Regions from separate parts of the Pseudarthrobacter sp. TRD_SC_9 genome, predicted to be linked through region 1. Evidence: riboswitches for the same ligand, from Rfam matches in the RefSeq annotation. Region 1 holds a riboswitch; each other region holds the start of a gene.
The links. A riboswitch is a leader RNA that binds a small molecule or an ion and turns the genes downstream of it on or off. The one in region 1 is predicted to bind cyclic di-AMP.

Region 1 (4,301 bases):
TACGTGCATCTGCCTGCTGGCAGCGCCGGAAGGCCTGGCCAAGCTGGAAGAAGAGCTGGCCGACGCCAACGTGACCATTGTGCTTGCGTCCATTGACGAGAAACTCAACGAGAAGTCCTACATTGTTCCCGGTCTGGGCGACGCCGGCGACAGGCTCTACGGCGTAGCGGGCTAAGATCCGCTTTGGATAGACGTAAGGGCCGGCTTCAAATTGAACCGGCCCTTCCGTCTGTCCGGCCCCAGGGCTAGCCTGTCCGAATGGAATGGAAACTTGAACTTGCGTTTGTGCCCGTGTCCGACGTCGATGCGGCCAAGGACTTTTATGTCAACAAAGTGGGATTCAACGCGGACCATGACCACCGAGTGAGCGACACCTTGCGGTTCGTGCAGCTGACGCCGCCCGGCTCAGCCTGTTCCATCGCGATCGGTGAAGGCATCAGCGACGCACTTCCGGGCACCGCCCCCAATCTCCAGTTGGTGGTGAGCGATATCCATGAAGCGCACCGGCACCTCACGGAGAAGGGCGTGGACGTCAGCGACGTGGAGATCCTTGACTGGGGACACTTTGTGTACTTTGCCGATCCCGACGGCAATCAGTGGTCTGTCCAGTACATGCCATACCGGGACGCGGGGTAGAACCCGCCAGTTCTTCCCCGCCTTGCTAAAGAGCGTGAGGACTTTTAGTACCAGTTGTTGGCAAGGTGGAAGTTCAAGGCGCCGCACGGGGACTGGTAGCGCTCCTGGATGTAGTTCAGGCCCCAGTTGATCTGGGTGCGGTAGTTGGTGAGGTAGTCAGCACCGGCGCTTGCCATTTTTTCGGCCGGCAGTGACTGGACGATTCCGTAAGCGCCGCTGGTGGGGTTGGTGGCGGTAGTAGTCCAGTCCGATTCCTTGGTCCAGAGCGTGGTCAGGCACGGCATCTGGCCGGCGCCCCAGCCGTAGGAACCCAGTTGGCTCAGCGCGTAGGCCTGGGCACCAGCGGGGTCGTTGACGGCAACAGGTTCGGGCGCAGCAGCGGGAGCGGGCGCCACGGGCGCTGGCTCTACGGGTGCCGGAGCGGGAGCAGGTTCTGCCGGTGCAGCGGCCGGAGCCGGTTCAACAGGCGCCTCCGGGGAAGGCGCAGGCGCCGGTACCGGATCCGCTTTCATCGCGGACTGCTCCGCCGCTGCTGAAGCAAGCGCCTCGGCGGGAGTGGAGTTCGCCGCCGACTCCGGCAAGACAGCCTGGACAACGGACGCCGGTGCCATCGGATTACTGCCAGCCTGACCGGCAGCGGCAGCGCCGATGAGCAGGGCGCAGGACGCCGTCACCACGGCAGCGCGCCGGACTACGCCCAGAACGGCTGTGCGGCGGCTGGGTACCGGATGCGCCGAGTCAACAACTCGGCTGCGGACAGTGCGGATGGAACTTGTGGGAACGGCGGTTGATTCAGCGGTGCGGCGCCGGCCATGGGCCTGCTCCGTACCGTTTTTCACGCGCGCGTGATCCTGGTAATCAGTCATGATGATTTAGCCTCTCAACGCCTGCGGAGTTAGCTGTCGGATTCGGATGAGGTCATCCGGCCACGCGGAACAATCACGCGATGGCTTCACCCCTAGGGCGACTCGTGCCCGGGACTGTGGGTTCCCCGCCTCTGCCTGATCATGAGGAATCCGGGTGGCGGCAGAGCTCGGCATTCACCCGGTCATGCAGCCGGAACGGTGGCCACACCCCATCCACGGTACAGGGGTTTGCCACCTTAGTCACGTTTTGGTAACGGAGATCACGAGGGGGCGCCGGGTTTCCGCTCGATTTCCGCTCGGTTGGATGATGGGCCGCCCGCCCCTCCTCTTGCTGAGCCACTCCTCGCGGCGAACGGGCCGTCGGGGGAGTCGCGACGGAGGCTTTCGGACAAGTGTTTGCCGTGCGGGTGCGGCTGCGGTAAGTTATCTGTATGCACATGCAGATATCTGAAGAAAGTGACCCCTCGGGGTCCGGGGACATCAGTGCGGCTTGGTCTCGGGTTGCCGTATTCGCCTCCGCAGTGGACGCGAGTCTAGGCAAGTGGCTCACGGATACCCATGGAATCGGCCTGACGGACTACCGTGCGCTCGCGCATATCGCCCATGCCTCCGACAAAGAGTTGCGCGTCAACGAGCTCGCCCAGCAGATAGGTCTGAACCAGAGTTCTACCACACGCCTGGTGAGCCGCCTGGAGAAAAAGAACCTGACGTACCGCGACGCCTGCCCCGACGACGCGCGTGGAGTCTACGCCGTCATAACCGAGCCTGGGGAAGCGCTGCTCCGAGAGGTGCGCGGCGTGTACGAGGATCGGGTGCGTGAGCTTCTCAGCAACATTACTGTGCACTTTCCGGAACTCGATGCACACCAGCTCAGTGGGGCACTGCGTGATATCGGTGCCCTCACCTCGCCATAGGCTTCACCAGCAAAACGATTCGAAAAAGCCATCTCTACTTACATGCATGTACATGCAGTAAATTGCCATCCGCGTCCTCGAAAGCGGGACCAGATGCGATCGCCCGTACCTACCTCGCAACACCAACAAAAAGGAGAACATCATGAGTTGGATCTACCTGGGTATCGCCGTGATCTTCGAGATTGCCGTCGCCCTCGCAGCGAGCAAGGCACATGGCTTCACCCGCTTGTGGTGGACCATCACCACACTCGTCAGTGGCGCAGTCGCCACTTATTTCCTCAGCCTGGCGCTCCTGACCTTCGATGTCGGCGTCGGTTACGCGCTCTGGGTTTCGGTCGCCGGGGTCGGCATCACCATTCTCGGCGGTTTGCTCTTCGGTCAGCGCTTGAACTGGCGCCAGGGAGCCGGCATCGGAATCGTCATCATCGGTGTCGTCGGACTCCAGCTCAGTGGAGCCACGTGAGACTCCACACACGGTGCCCGCACCCCGCATCGGAACATCCACTTTTCCTTCCACTCTTCTAGAACGGACAGAACAATGAGGGCAACACCCGTCATCGACAGCAGGAACACCGGGGCCTGGCTCGTCTTGCTCGTGGCCGGCGTATTCGAAGTCGGCTACGCACTAAGCGTCGGCGGCAGCCAAGGGTTCAGCGTCCCGGGCTGGTCAATCTCCGCCCTCGCGTTCTTCCTTGCGACCCTGTTTTGCCTCAGCCTTGCCCTCAAGAAGATCGACGTGGGGATCGGCTACGCCGTATGGGCCGGCATTGGCTCGGTCGGCGCCGCCGTCCTCGGCCCGATCTTCTTCAACGAAACACTCACCCCGACCCGTGCCTTTTGGCTTGCCGTGATCATCGGCGGAGTCGTTTGGTTAAAACTCGCCGACAACCCCAAGGCCGAAAAAGCGGAAGATTCAGTCCTGGTTAGCGCCTCGCAGGAGTAAATGGACTGATCTCACGAAGGCCGGTGAAACCCGGTAGCAGGGGCAGGGGTGCGATGCCATCGCCGTCATTGTGCCGGGGGTCAAGACGGAGCCCTCGGTAAGCTATGAATGCCAGCCCAACAGCCCCCTCGTCGAAAGCTGGACTTTGTGGGAACTTTTCATTGCTGGTTAGTCCACTCAATTGAGAACTGAAGAAAAACCGCTTTGGGGCGATCTTCTCATTCAAAAATTCGGCTGGTTACGGTTTAAGGCTCTGTCAAGCGCAAAAGTGCTATCAGTCGAGGTCTTCTAGCGAATCGTGATGTGCGCCACAAACTACCGATTCGTCTCACTATCCGGACTAAAGCGTCCATTGTTACTTGCAAGTTCTTATTGTTACGTTGCACACTTCATTTGTGAACAAGAACTCAACAGCACCTGCAACTGCAGATTATTGGCCCAGCACACCCGCTGCTGCCGACATGCGCTGTTGTCGAATGCACGCCTAACTGTCAAACCCCAGAGAGTTTTTAGGCATTCGTCCCCAACAAGCCCAGTGCCGGGCAACTTCCCCAGAATGTGTTCCAACACTTCCGGGGAACTCAGCATTCGTGCCGCGATGACGGCCATTCACATTGAGGTAAGCATTCCATGTCAGTTGCATCCGGATACGTCCACATCTCAGTCCGCAACGCCAACAAGCCGGCCCAGCCAGCCGGCCTCCGGCAGGGCTATGTCCCCGGATCGGGCAGCAGTTTTCCCTCCGCTTCCAGCTACGCGCCGCAGGGTTACAACCCCAACTCCTATGGTCAGCTTCGGGCCGTGCCCGCCGCGGACCCGGCACCGGTGACCGCCCCCACCCCGGTCATTGCCGGTCCCGGCAGCGGTGTCCGCCCGGTCGCCAACGACACGGTTGCCCGTGGATTCGTCCTCTACATGGGCATCGACGAGGAGACTGCGGCG
Region 2 (4,301 bases), 1.3 Mb from region 1:
TCACCTACGTTGATTGACTACGCCACCACCAAGGCCAGCATCAACAACTTCACCAAGGGCCTCGCGCAGCAGCTGGCACCGAAGGGCATCCGGGTCAACGCGGTGGCTCCCGGACCCATCTGGACGCCGCTGCAGGTCAGCAGCGGCCAGCCCAAGGAAAAGCTGCCTGAGTTTGGCCAGTCCACGCCGCTGGGCCGCGCCGGACAGCCGGCAGAGCTGGCGCCGGCCTACGTGTTTCTGGCGTCGGCCGAATCAAGCTATGTGGTGGGCGAAACACTAAACGTCAACGGTGGCAACCCGACACCATAAAGGACTTAGGGTGGATCCGACGATTTCGCCAGCAGGGCAGCCTGGCGCAGTCGCGGGTCTGCATCCTGGCCCCAGCGGGCAATAACGACGTCGGCCTTCCGCCGGTTCCGCCCGCTCAGCGCGGCCAGCAGCGGCAGGGTGACGTCGTTGACCAGCGGCCCGGCAAGCTCCTGAGTTTCGGCAGAACGCAGGAGGCCTTCGATCCTGGTCAAGTCCGAATGCCGAAGAAGACCCACCCGCGATTGCAGGAGAACCACGGCGGCGAGACGCCTTTCAAATACTGGCTTGCTTCCCGGCCGGGGACGTCCCCAGAGGGCGGATGCCAGCATGGTGACGCCGTCGTGGTCCAACTCCCTGAACTTGTTCAGCGCGTCGCGAACAGTGCCACGGACTGCGCCAATAGAGGAACCATAAGAGGCCAGGACGCCACCCAGCCGGGATTCGACGTCATCCACCCTGTACGAGGCGCCCTCGTTATGCAGGGTGCGGTCTATGAATCCTGCAGCCTGCTCTATTAGGCCCTGCACGTCAACCTCCCAATCAGCCCTCAGGACCGCTGACGGCATCGCTCGGCACCCACGAGGGCAAGTGCCACGAGTCCTGCCTGTAGGCACTGGCTGTGGTAACGAAAAGGCACATAGTTTCCTCAGCTTACCCATGCGACTCACTGAACACTCCCAGCTTGTTACCAGATTGTGACTTTCAGACGAGAAGAAGGTATTGTCGATGGGTGTCCCGCCCAACTCGGGACATTCCCTCCAGCATGCCGAGCCCTGCCGCTGGATCCGGGACCCCTTCGCTTGATGATGGCAGGGACGGGGGAACCAAGTTTTCACGGCTTCACAATGAAGCCTTGGGGTTAAGCCGGTAACGCTCTAGTTCGCATAGAGCACCGGCCGGGTATCTCCAACCCGAACCCGACAGCTCACCCCGCAGGCATAGGAGAGGCAATCAACCGTGTCTAAAAACGCAACCACCGCCCGTCACCGGGCAACCCCCGCCGGTTCTGTCGCCCTTGCAGGCCTCAGCTACACGGCAAAATCACACGCCCTGACCGTCGGCCGTCCTGCCCTGGCAGTTGCCGCGGCTTCCGGTCTGGTCTTCGGCGTAGGCGCCCCTGCCCAGGCCAGCGTTAACAGCTCTGAGTCCGCAGGCACCGTCCAGACGACGGCAACTGCCGCCCCGGCACCCGTGACCGTGGCACCGGCCGCAGCAACCGCCAACGTGCACACGGTTGTTTCCGGCGACACCCTCGGCGCAATTTCCGCAGCCTACGGCGTTAGCCTTGCCGATGTTCTGGCTGTCAACAACCTGGGAATGGCTTCGGTCATCTACCCCGGCGACCAAATCCAGATCCCCGGCGCAGGCACCGTAGCAGCAGCGCCGGCGCCCGCGGTAACCGTGGCTGCAACCACCGCTCCCGCACCTGCCCCGGCACCTGCCGCCTCACCGGTCAACCTGACCGCCATGTCCTCCACGGCTGCTTCCACCGGTACCGGTACCGGAGCTGCCCTGCTGGCACATGCATACGGCCAGATCGGCACCTACCAGGACTGCACCGCGATGGTTGAAAAAGCCCTCCGTTCCGTAGGCATCAGCGTCGGTGACATCGCTCCCTCCCACTTCTTCGCCTTCGGCAGCGTTGTTTCCACCCCGGCTCCCGGTGACTTGGTCATCACTGCCGGTCACGTGGGAATCTACGCCGGCGATGGCCAGGTTGTCAGCGGCGGCGTTGACGGCAACCGTACCGAGGTTCACTCCATCAGCTGGCTCAGCGGAGCTTCCTTCGTACGCGTTCCGTAACATCCTGCGCAGTATCTTCTAGCGCTACCGGCTCCGGCCCCACGCTTTTGAAAGAAAGCGTGGGGCCGGAGTTTTTTAGTGCCCGCTCCCTCCGGCTGCAGGCAGCGCTTCCGTCATCGCAGGCTACGGCGCTTTGGAAACCTGATTCTGTCCAGGTCCTTCGCCGCGATCACCTCGGCGGATCCGGCGCGGGCAGCGGCCTGCCCTGCCAGCAGGGCGGTGTCGTCGCCGTAGCGCGAGGAGAAGTGGGTGAGGGCGAGGGTCCGGACGCCACCTGCGTTCGCCAGCTTGCCCGCTTGCCCGGCGGTGAGATGGCGGTACTCGTCGGCGAGCGCCACATCCTCGTCACTGAAAGTCGATTCGGCTACCAGCAGGTCAGCGCCTTGTGCCAGTTCTTCGGCTCCCTGACATTCGGCTGTATCCATCACGAAGGCGAAGCTTTGACCGGGACGCGGAATGCTGACATCCTCCAGCAGCACGCCGGCAACGCGGCCTTCACGCTGCAGGCGTCCGACGTCGTGTCCCCTGATTCCTGCAGCAGCAAGCCGTTCGGGCAGCAGGGTCCGGCCGTCAGGTTCCGTAAGCCGGTAGCCGTAGGTCTCGATACGGTGCTTCAGCGGCCGGACCTCGAGGTCATCGGCAATGGCCCCGGCGCCCCCATGCGGGTGGAACCTCAGGTCAAGGCCCGGGGTCGCGACCGACACCAGCGCACGGACTACGTCTTCGCCCGACGCCGGATAGTGCAGGTGCACGGGGTGCGTGACGCCGTCGAGCACCATGCGCGAGAGTACGCCCGGCAGGCCATAACAATGATCACCGTGAACATGCGTGAGGCAGATCCGCGTTACCCGGGATGCCGAAACGCCGGCGTGGATCATTTGCCGCTGCGTGCCCTCCCCAGGATCAAACAGCAGGCCTTCGCCGTCCCAGCGAAGCAGGTAGCCGTTGTGGTTGCGGGTCCGGGTGGGCACCTGGGAGGCAGTGCCGAGGACAATGAGTTCGCGCATGCAACCGAGTCTGCACCCCATTTGGGCAGTCAACCACTACATCTGACCTCTGACCGGGCTGTTTCACCGCGGTGCTGCCACCGATTCACATACGGGATGACGCTTCCTGCAGATTCATCTGATCAATGCTTGACCCCTGACAGCACCTCCCCTACCGTTCAAAGTGACGCTGCGGCTGTGCGCGCGCCCTGACCGAACCCTGCATCAGCACAACGCGAGGAGATTCATGACCGCCGAAGTTACTGTCTCCCCCGATCCCGCATGGTTTGTGCAGGACCGGTTAGGGATGTTCGTGCACTGGGGACTGTACTCTCTGGGAGCCAGGCACGAGTGGCTCAAGAACCGCGAACGCCTGAGCGACGAGCAGTACCGGAAGTACTTCACGCACTTTGACCCGGATCGCTACGACCCCAGGGAGTGGGCCAGGCAGGCCCGGCTGGCGGGCATGAAGTACGTGGTGCTCACCGCTAAGCATCACGACGGCTTCTGCCTATGGGATACCGCCCTGACCGACTATAAGATCACCCGGACGCCGTTTGGTGTTGACGCAATCGGACCCTTCATGGATGCCGTACGTGCCGAAGGCCTCCGGGTTGGTTTGTATTACTCACTCATCGACTGGCATCATCCGGAATTCCCGGTGGACGGAGTCCATCCGCAGCGCGACGACGAGGAGTTCAAAGCCCGTGAGGCCGGCCGGGACATCGCACGCTACCGTGAGTACCTCCACGCCCAGGTCGAGGAGCTGCTCACCCTGCACGGACCAGTGGACCTGCTGTTCTTCGACTTTTCCTATGAACGCCAGTATTGGGGCGGCAAGGGTGCCGACGACTGGGGTTCGGAAGAGCTGCTGAGGATTGTGCGGCGGTTGTCGCCCGGAGCGTTCGTCAACGACAGGCTCGGGATTCCCGGCGACTACATCACGCCCGAGCAATATCAGCCGCTCAAACCCCTGGAACGGGACGGCAAACCTGCCGTGTGGGAAGCCTGCCAGACGCTGAACGGCAGCTGGGGTTATGACCGGGATAACCACGACTTTAAGTCCGCCGAGACAGTGGTCAAGATGCTCGTGGACGGCGTCTCAAAGAACGGCAACCTGATCCTCAATGTCGGGCCCACAGGGCGTGGCGAGATCGAACCGGGCGCACGTGAGCTCCTTCATTCCCTGGGAGCTTGGATGGC
Region 3 (4,301 bases), 220 kb from region 1:
CATTCTGCGGCCAAGCGTAGAGGTCCACGCCGGCCTCTGCCACCGCAACCGGACGCGTTCCGGGATCTGCCTTGATGATGCTGGATTCTGCCAGGAACGGTGCCTTATTGGTGGCAGCGGCGAACTTGGAGCCGAACTCGCCGAAGGAGAGGTGCTGCGCCTTGGTCTCCACCAGGCCAAACGCTGCGACATCCCAGAAGGCAGTGGAGCCGCCGACGCCCAGGACCACTTCGTAGCCCTCAGGTGCGCGGAAGAATGCGGACAGGCCGTCCCGGACCGAACCCACGAGATTCTTCACGGGTGCCTGGCGGTGCGAAGTGCCGAGGATGGTGGTGGACGCAGCGGAGAGTGCTTCCAGCTGCTCCGCCCGTACCTTGGACGGGCCGGCGCCGAAACGTCCGTCCTGTGGCACGAGATTGGCGGGGATGGTGATGCTGGCGTCGCTCACAAGGGCTCCAAATTCGTAGGGACAGTTTGGCCGCAGCGGCCGTCGGACGGGACAGTCAGTGTTGGCTGCTGTAGAGGCCGCTTTCATTCTGCCTGACTACGCTGTCCTCCGGGAACTGGAGCTGTCACAGTGGGGACTTTTGGCGGCCGGCTACAACCCGGCGGGATTATCCGGAGTAATTCAAAATAGGCTAAGCTGTGGACCTGATAAGCGACGCGCTATCAGTACGCGATACGGTGGACGAACGCGTGGGACTGCGCTCAAGGAGCTGAGCTGGATGACGGATCTGATCGATACCACGGAGATGTATCTTCGGACCATTTTGGAGCTTGAAGAAGAGAACATCGTGGCACTTCGCGCCCGCATTGCGGAGCGGCTGCGCCACTCGGGACCAACGGTTTCGCAGACCATCGGGCGCATGGAACGTGACGGCCTGGTGGTCGTTGCCGGCGACCGGCACCTGGAACTGACCGAACCCGGGCGCAAACGTGCCACAGAGGTTATGCGCAAGCACCGGCTGGCCGAACGCCTCCTGTCGGACATCATCGGGCTGGATTGGGCCTATGTCCATGACGAGGCCTGCCGCTGGGAGCACGTGATGAGTGAGCGTGTTGAACAGCGCATCTATGAACTGTTGGACCACCCCACTGAGTCGCCGTACGGCAATCCCATCCCGGGCCTGGCGGCACTCGGCGGCGAAGTGGGTTCCGCCTTCACTGACGGCGTGATCAACCTGCTGGAAGCCATGGCCGGTTACAGTCCGGAATCAACCGTGCGGGTCTGTCGGCTGGCGGAGCCCATCCAGGTTGAACCGGAGTTGCTTGTGCAACTGGATGAGGGCGGGATCCGCCCGGGCACGGACGTCACCCTGGAGCGCGTGGGGGAGTACATCTCCGTGCGGGTTGCCGGCATCGAAGGCGCCCTCGAATTGCCGCCGGAAGTTGCAGCCCACGTCTTTGTGAAGCTCTCCTGATTAGTCTTGCGACCTCGGCCGTCTCTTGCGCGAGGCAAAAAATGATAAGCGCACCTTCCGTTTATAACGGAATTGTTACTGTCCGGCCTCATCGCCTATAGTTAACCTTCGACGCCGATACCTAAGCGTTATCTGGTCCGAAAGCCTAGCTCTGCCAGCGGACCGGGAGTTCGAGTCACCTTTCTGGCAGGGGCGGGGGAACCACAATCGGCCGTTTTCGAGCGGCCTTGGGGTGAAGTCCGCAGCGGCAGTCCTTTTGATAAACGAATCCCCTGGATATCTGTGCGTCAAGATGACCTGCTTTGCGGGCCGGGTCGCTAACTCTCTGATCCGAATCCGACAGCTAACTTCGCAGGCTTCCAGAGAGGAAAATACTTGAGCACGCAGAATTACAGGGGCCGCCGTCGCGCCGTCGGCTCCGCTTCGCAGCCACGGGTTGCTGAAGTCCCACTCGCGGACCGTCCCCGGGACCCGCAACGGGAAGCGCGCCGCCACCGGAGCCCGTTCCGGCAGCTTACTGACTTCGCTGCCGCCAGCGGCATCGGCCAGAAGGCCGGCATCGGGCTGGCCGCCACGGGCCTGATCCTGACGATTACCGTCCCCGTGACCAGTCCGGTACTCGCCAATTCCACCCTTCCCATTGCCGCAACCAGTGCTTCTGCCGCCGTTGTTGCGGCGCCACAGCCCGACATTTCCGCGGAATCGGCAGCGCAGGTCGACTTCAGCCGCACGGCCGTCACTACGCAGGGCGATCCTGACGGAAAGCTCAAGCAGCTCCTCAGCGCCCAGGCCGCGGCTGCCGTGACCCCGGCCGCCTCCGTGGGCACCCTGGCTGGCCCGCTGGCCTCACTGACCACGGTTTCCCCTTACGGTTACCGCGTCAGCCCGATCACCGGAGGAACCGGCGACTTCCACCGTGGAACCGACTTTGCGGCCCAGTGCGGCACCCAAGTGCTCGCCGCCGCAACCGGCACTGTCACCTTCGCAGGCTGGCACCCCTACGGCGGCGGCAACCGTGTTGTAGTGGACCACGGCAACGGCCTGGAGACCACCTACAACCACCTGTCGTCCTTCAAGGCGTCGGTAGGCCAGAAGGTCAGCCGCGGCGACGTCGTGGCTTTCAGCGGCACCACAGGCGCTTCCACCGGCTGCCACCTCCACTTTGAGGTGCAGGTCAACGGTGAAGTCGTCGATCCCGCCGGCTGGCTGTAACCAAACGATGAACCGCTCTCGTTTCTTTGCAACACGCCGTGACCTGAATGTGACATTGAAGAAGAACTGCTGTACCGTCTAAACCGCGTCAACTTTTCCGAAGTTGACGTTCTTGAGTGGATTGCCTAACTCTGCCACCGCCCAAGGTCCGTTCGCATGACATCGTCTGGCAGAGACGGGGGAACCAAATATGGCCTTCTTTGGAAGGCCTTGGGGTTAAGTCGCAAAGCTTCCTTGGAAGTGGCGCGGCCGGGTGAACTCCCATCCGAATCCGACAGCTCACCTCGCAGGCATTGGGAGAGGCTACTTACGTGTCGTCACGCCATAATCTTGCGCGCCACCGCGCCCAGCCGGTGCGCATCAACCCCATGGGAACTGTTTCGAAGGCCGTCAGCGCCAATGCCGGGACCGTAGGTCGTCAGGCAGCGGTTATTGCAGCAGCTTCCGGCCTTATCCTCAGCATCGGCCTTCCGGCCAACGCAGCAGACAGCACGGTAGGCGTCTCCGCCTCCCTTGAGTCGGCTTCCCAGACTTCACTGGCTGTCACGGCCGCCCCCACGGCCACCGTGTCGTTCGAGCGCCCCGTGATCACCACCGTCGCCGCCCCCGTGATTGAAGTCATTGAGCCCCGGTCCAACGACGAAGACGACGAAGCAGCAGGGGCAACCACCGCTACCGCTACCGCCACTGCCGCTACCGCAGTCACCACCAAAGCTCCCGAAGCTCCGGTTGCCACCTCGGCTGCAGCCTCAGGCCTGGCAGCTATTGCCTACACCGGCATCGGCAGCCCCTACGTCTGGGGTGGCAACACTCCCGCCGGCTGGGACTGCTCCGGCTTTACCCAGTGGGTCTACGCTCAGGCCGGCATCTCCATTCCGCGCACCGGTGCCTGGAACGCCATGACCCCCACGGGCGACCCGCAGCCGGGTGACCTCGTCATGCAGAACGGTGGCGCACACGTTGGCATCTACGTCGGCAACGGCATGATGATCAGCGCGCTGAACCCGTCCCAGGGCACGCTGCTGCATTCAGTAGCCGCCACGGGTTCGTCCTCCTTCTACACCCTCCGCTAAATCCCCGTTCGGGGCTTGCCTGCGTACCCCAAAAACGCCGCCACGCTCAAAACCTCGTGCCGCCCAACCGGCTAGAGGATTCGAAAGAGAGATCCCCAATGTCATCAAGTGCGTCTGCACGGCACCGCGCGGAGGTCACCAAGACCAGCGCGTTGGCCATCATTGCCAAGACCGTCGGCGACAACGCCGGCGGCGTGGGCCGTCAGGCCGCTGTCATTGCAGCGGCCTCCGGCCTTGTTTTGAGCAGCGGCGTTGCCGCCAACGCCGCTGACTCCGGTATTCAGCGTGAAGCGGCCACGGCCTCGGCGGTGGATGTCCGGTCATCGGTTCCGGCAGTCATCACCGCGGCCTCCAGCATTGCCATCTCCTTTGAGCGGCCTGCAGTAACCACCACGCCGGCCCCCGTCGAAGAAGAGCCGGCACCTGCTGTTGAGGTCAAGGCAGCCCCGGAAGAAGCAGCCCCGGAAAAAGAAGTCGCAGCAGCGCCGGTGGTCCGGCAGGCGGTGGCCGCTTCCACGGCTGCCCCGGCTCCGGCCGCCGCTTCCACCGGGCTCAACTCCACCATCCTGGCCGCCGCCTACGCGCAGATCGGCGT

Region 2: linked by a shared signal. The riboswitch ahead of ACWA13_RS09875 (C40 family peptidase) and the one ahead of ACWA13_RS03775 (aggregation-promoting factor C-terminal-like domain-containing protein) in region 1 are both predicted to bind cyclic di-AMP.
Region 3: linked by a shared signal. The riboswitch ahead of ACWA13_RS04825 (C40 family peptidase) and the one ahead of ACWA13_RS03775 (aggregation-promoting factor C-terminal-like domain-containing protein) in region 1 are both predicted to bind cyclic di-AMP.

The regions. Positions count from the first base shown of each region.
Region 1 is NZ_CM143956.1:786,278-790,578, forward strand. Features, by position in the region: gene upp (uracil phosphoribosyltransferase) at 1-175, shown strand, start outside; gene ACWA13_RS03770 (glyoxalase superfamily protein) at 259-636, shown strand; gene ACWA13_RS03775 (aggregation-promoting factor C-terminal-like domain-containing protein) at 681-1,502, opposite strand; cyclic di-AMP (ydaO/yuaA leader) riboswitch at 1,507-1,685, opposite strand; gene ACWA13_RS03780 (MarR family winged helix-turn-helix transcriptional regulator) at 1,934-2,416, shown strand; gene ACWA13_RS03785 (DMT family transporter) at 2,559-2,879, shown strand; gene ACWA13_RS03790 (DMT family transporter) at 2,955-3,359, shown strand; gene ACWA13_RS03795 (winged helix-turn-helix domain-containing protein) at 3,990-4,301, shown strand, end outside.
Region 2 is NZ_CM143956.1:2,116,825-2,121,125, forward strand. Features, by position in the region: gene ACWA13_RS09865 (glucose 1-dehydrogenase) at 1-309, shown strand, start outside; gene ACWA13_RS09870 (DNA alkylation repair protein) at 315-836, opposite strand; cyclic di-AMP (ydaO/yuaA leader) riboswitch at 1,097-1,263, shown strand; gene ACWA13_RS09875 (C40 family peptidase) at 1,267-2,112, shown strand; gene ACWA13_RS09880 (ribonuclease Z) at 2,226-3,119, opposite strand; gene ACWA13_RS09885 (alpha-L-fucosidase) at 3,346-4,301, shown strand, end outside.
Region 3 is NZ_CM143956.1:1,004,812-1,009,112, forward strand. Features, by position in the region: gene serC (phosphoserine transaminase) at 1-448, opposite strand, end outside; gene ACWA13_RS04815 (metal-dependent transcriptional regulator) at 726-1,421, shown strand; cyclic di-AMP (ydaO/yuaA leader) riboswitch at 1,589-1,793, shown strand; gene ACWA13_RS04820 (M23 family metallopeptidase) at 1,797-2,633, shown strand; cyclic di-AMP (ydaO/yuaA leader) riboswitch at 2,762-2,940, shown strand; gene ACWA13_RS04825 (C40 family peptidase) at 3,002-3,706, shown strand; gene ACWA13_RS04830 (NlpC/P60 family protein) at 3,805-4,301, shown strand, end outside.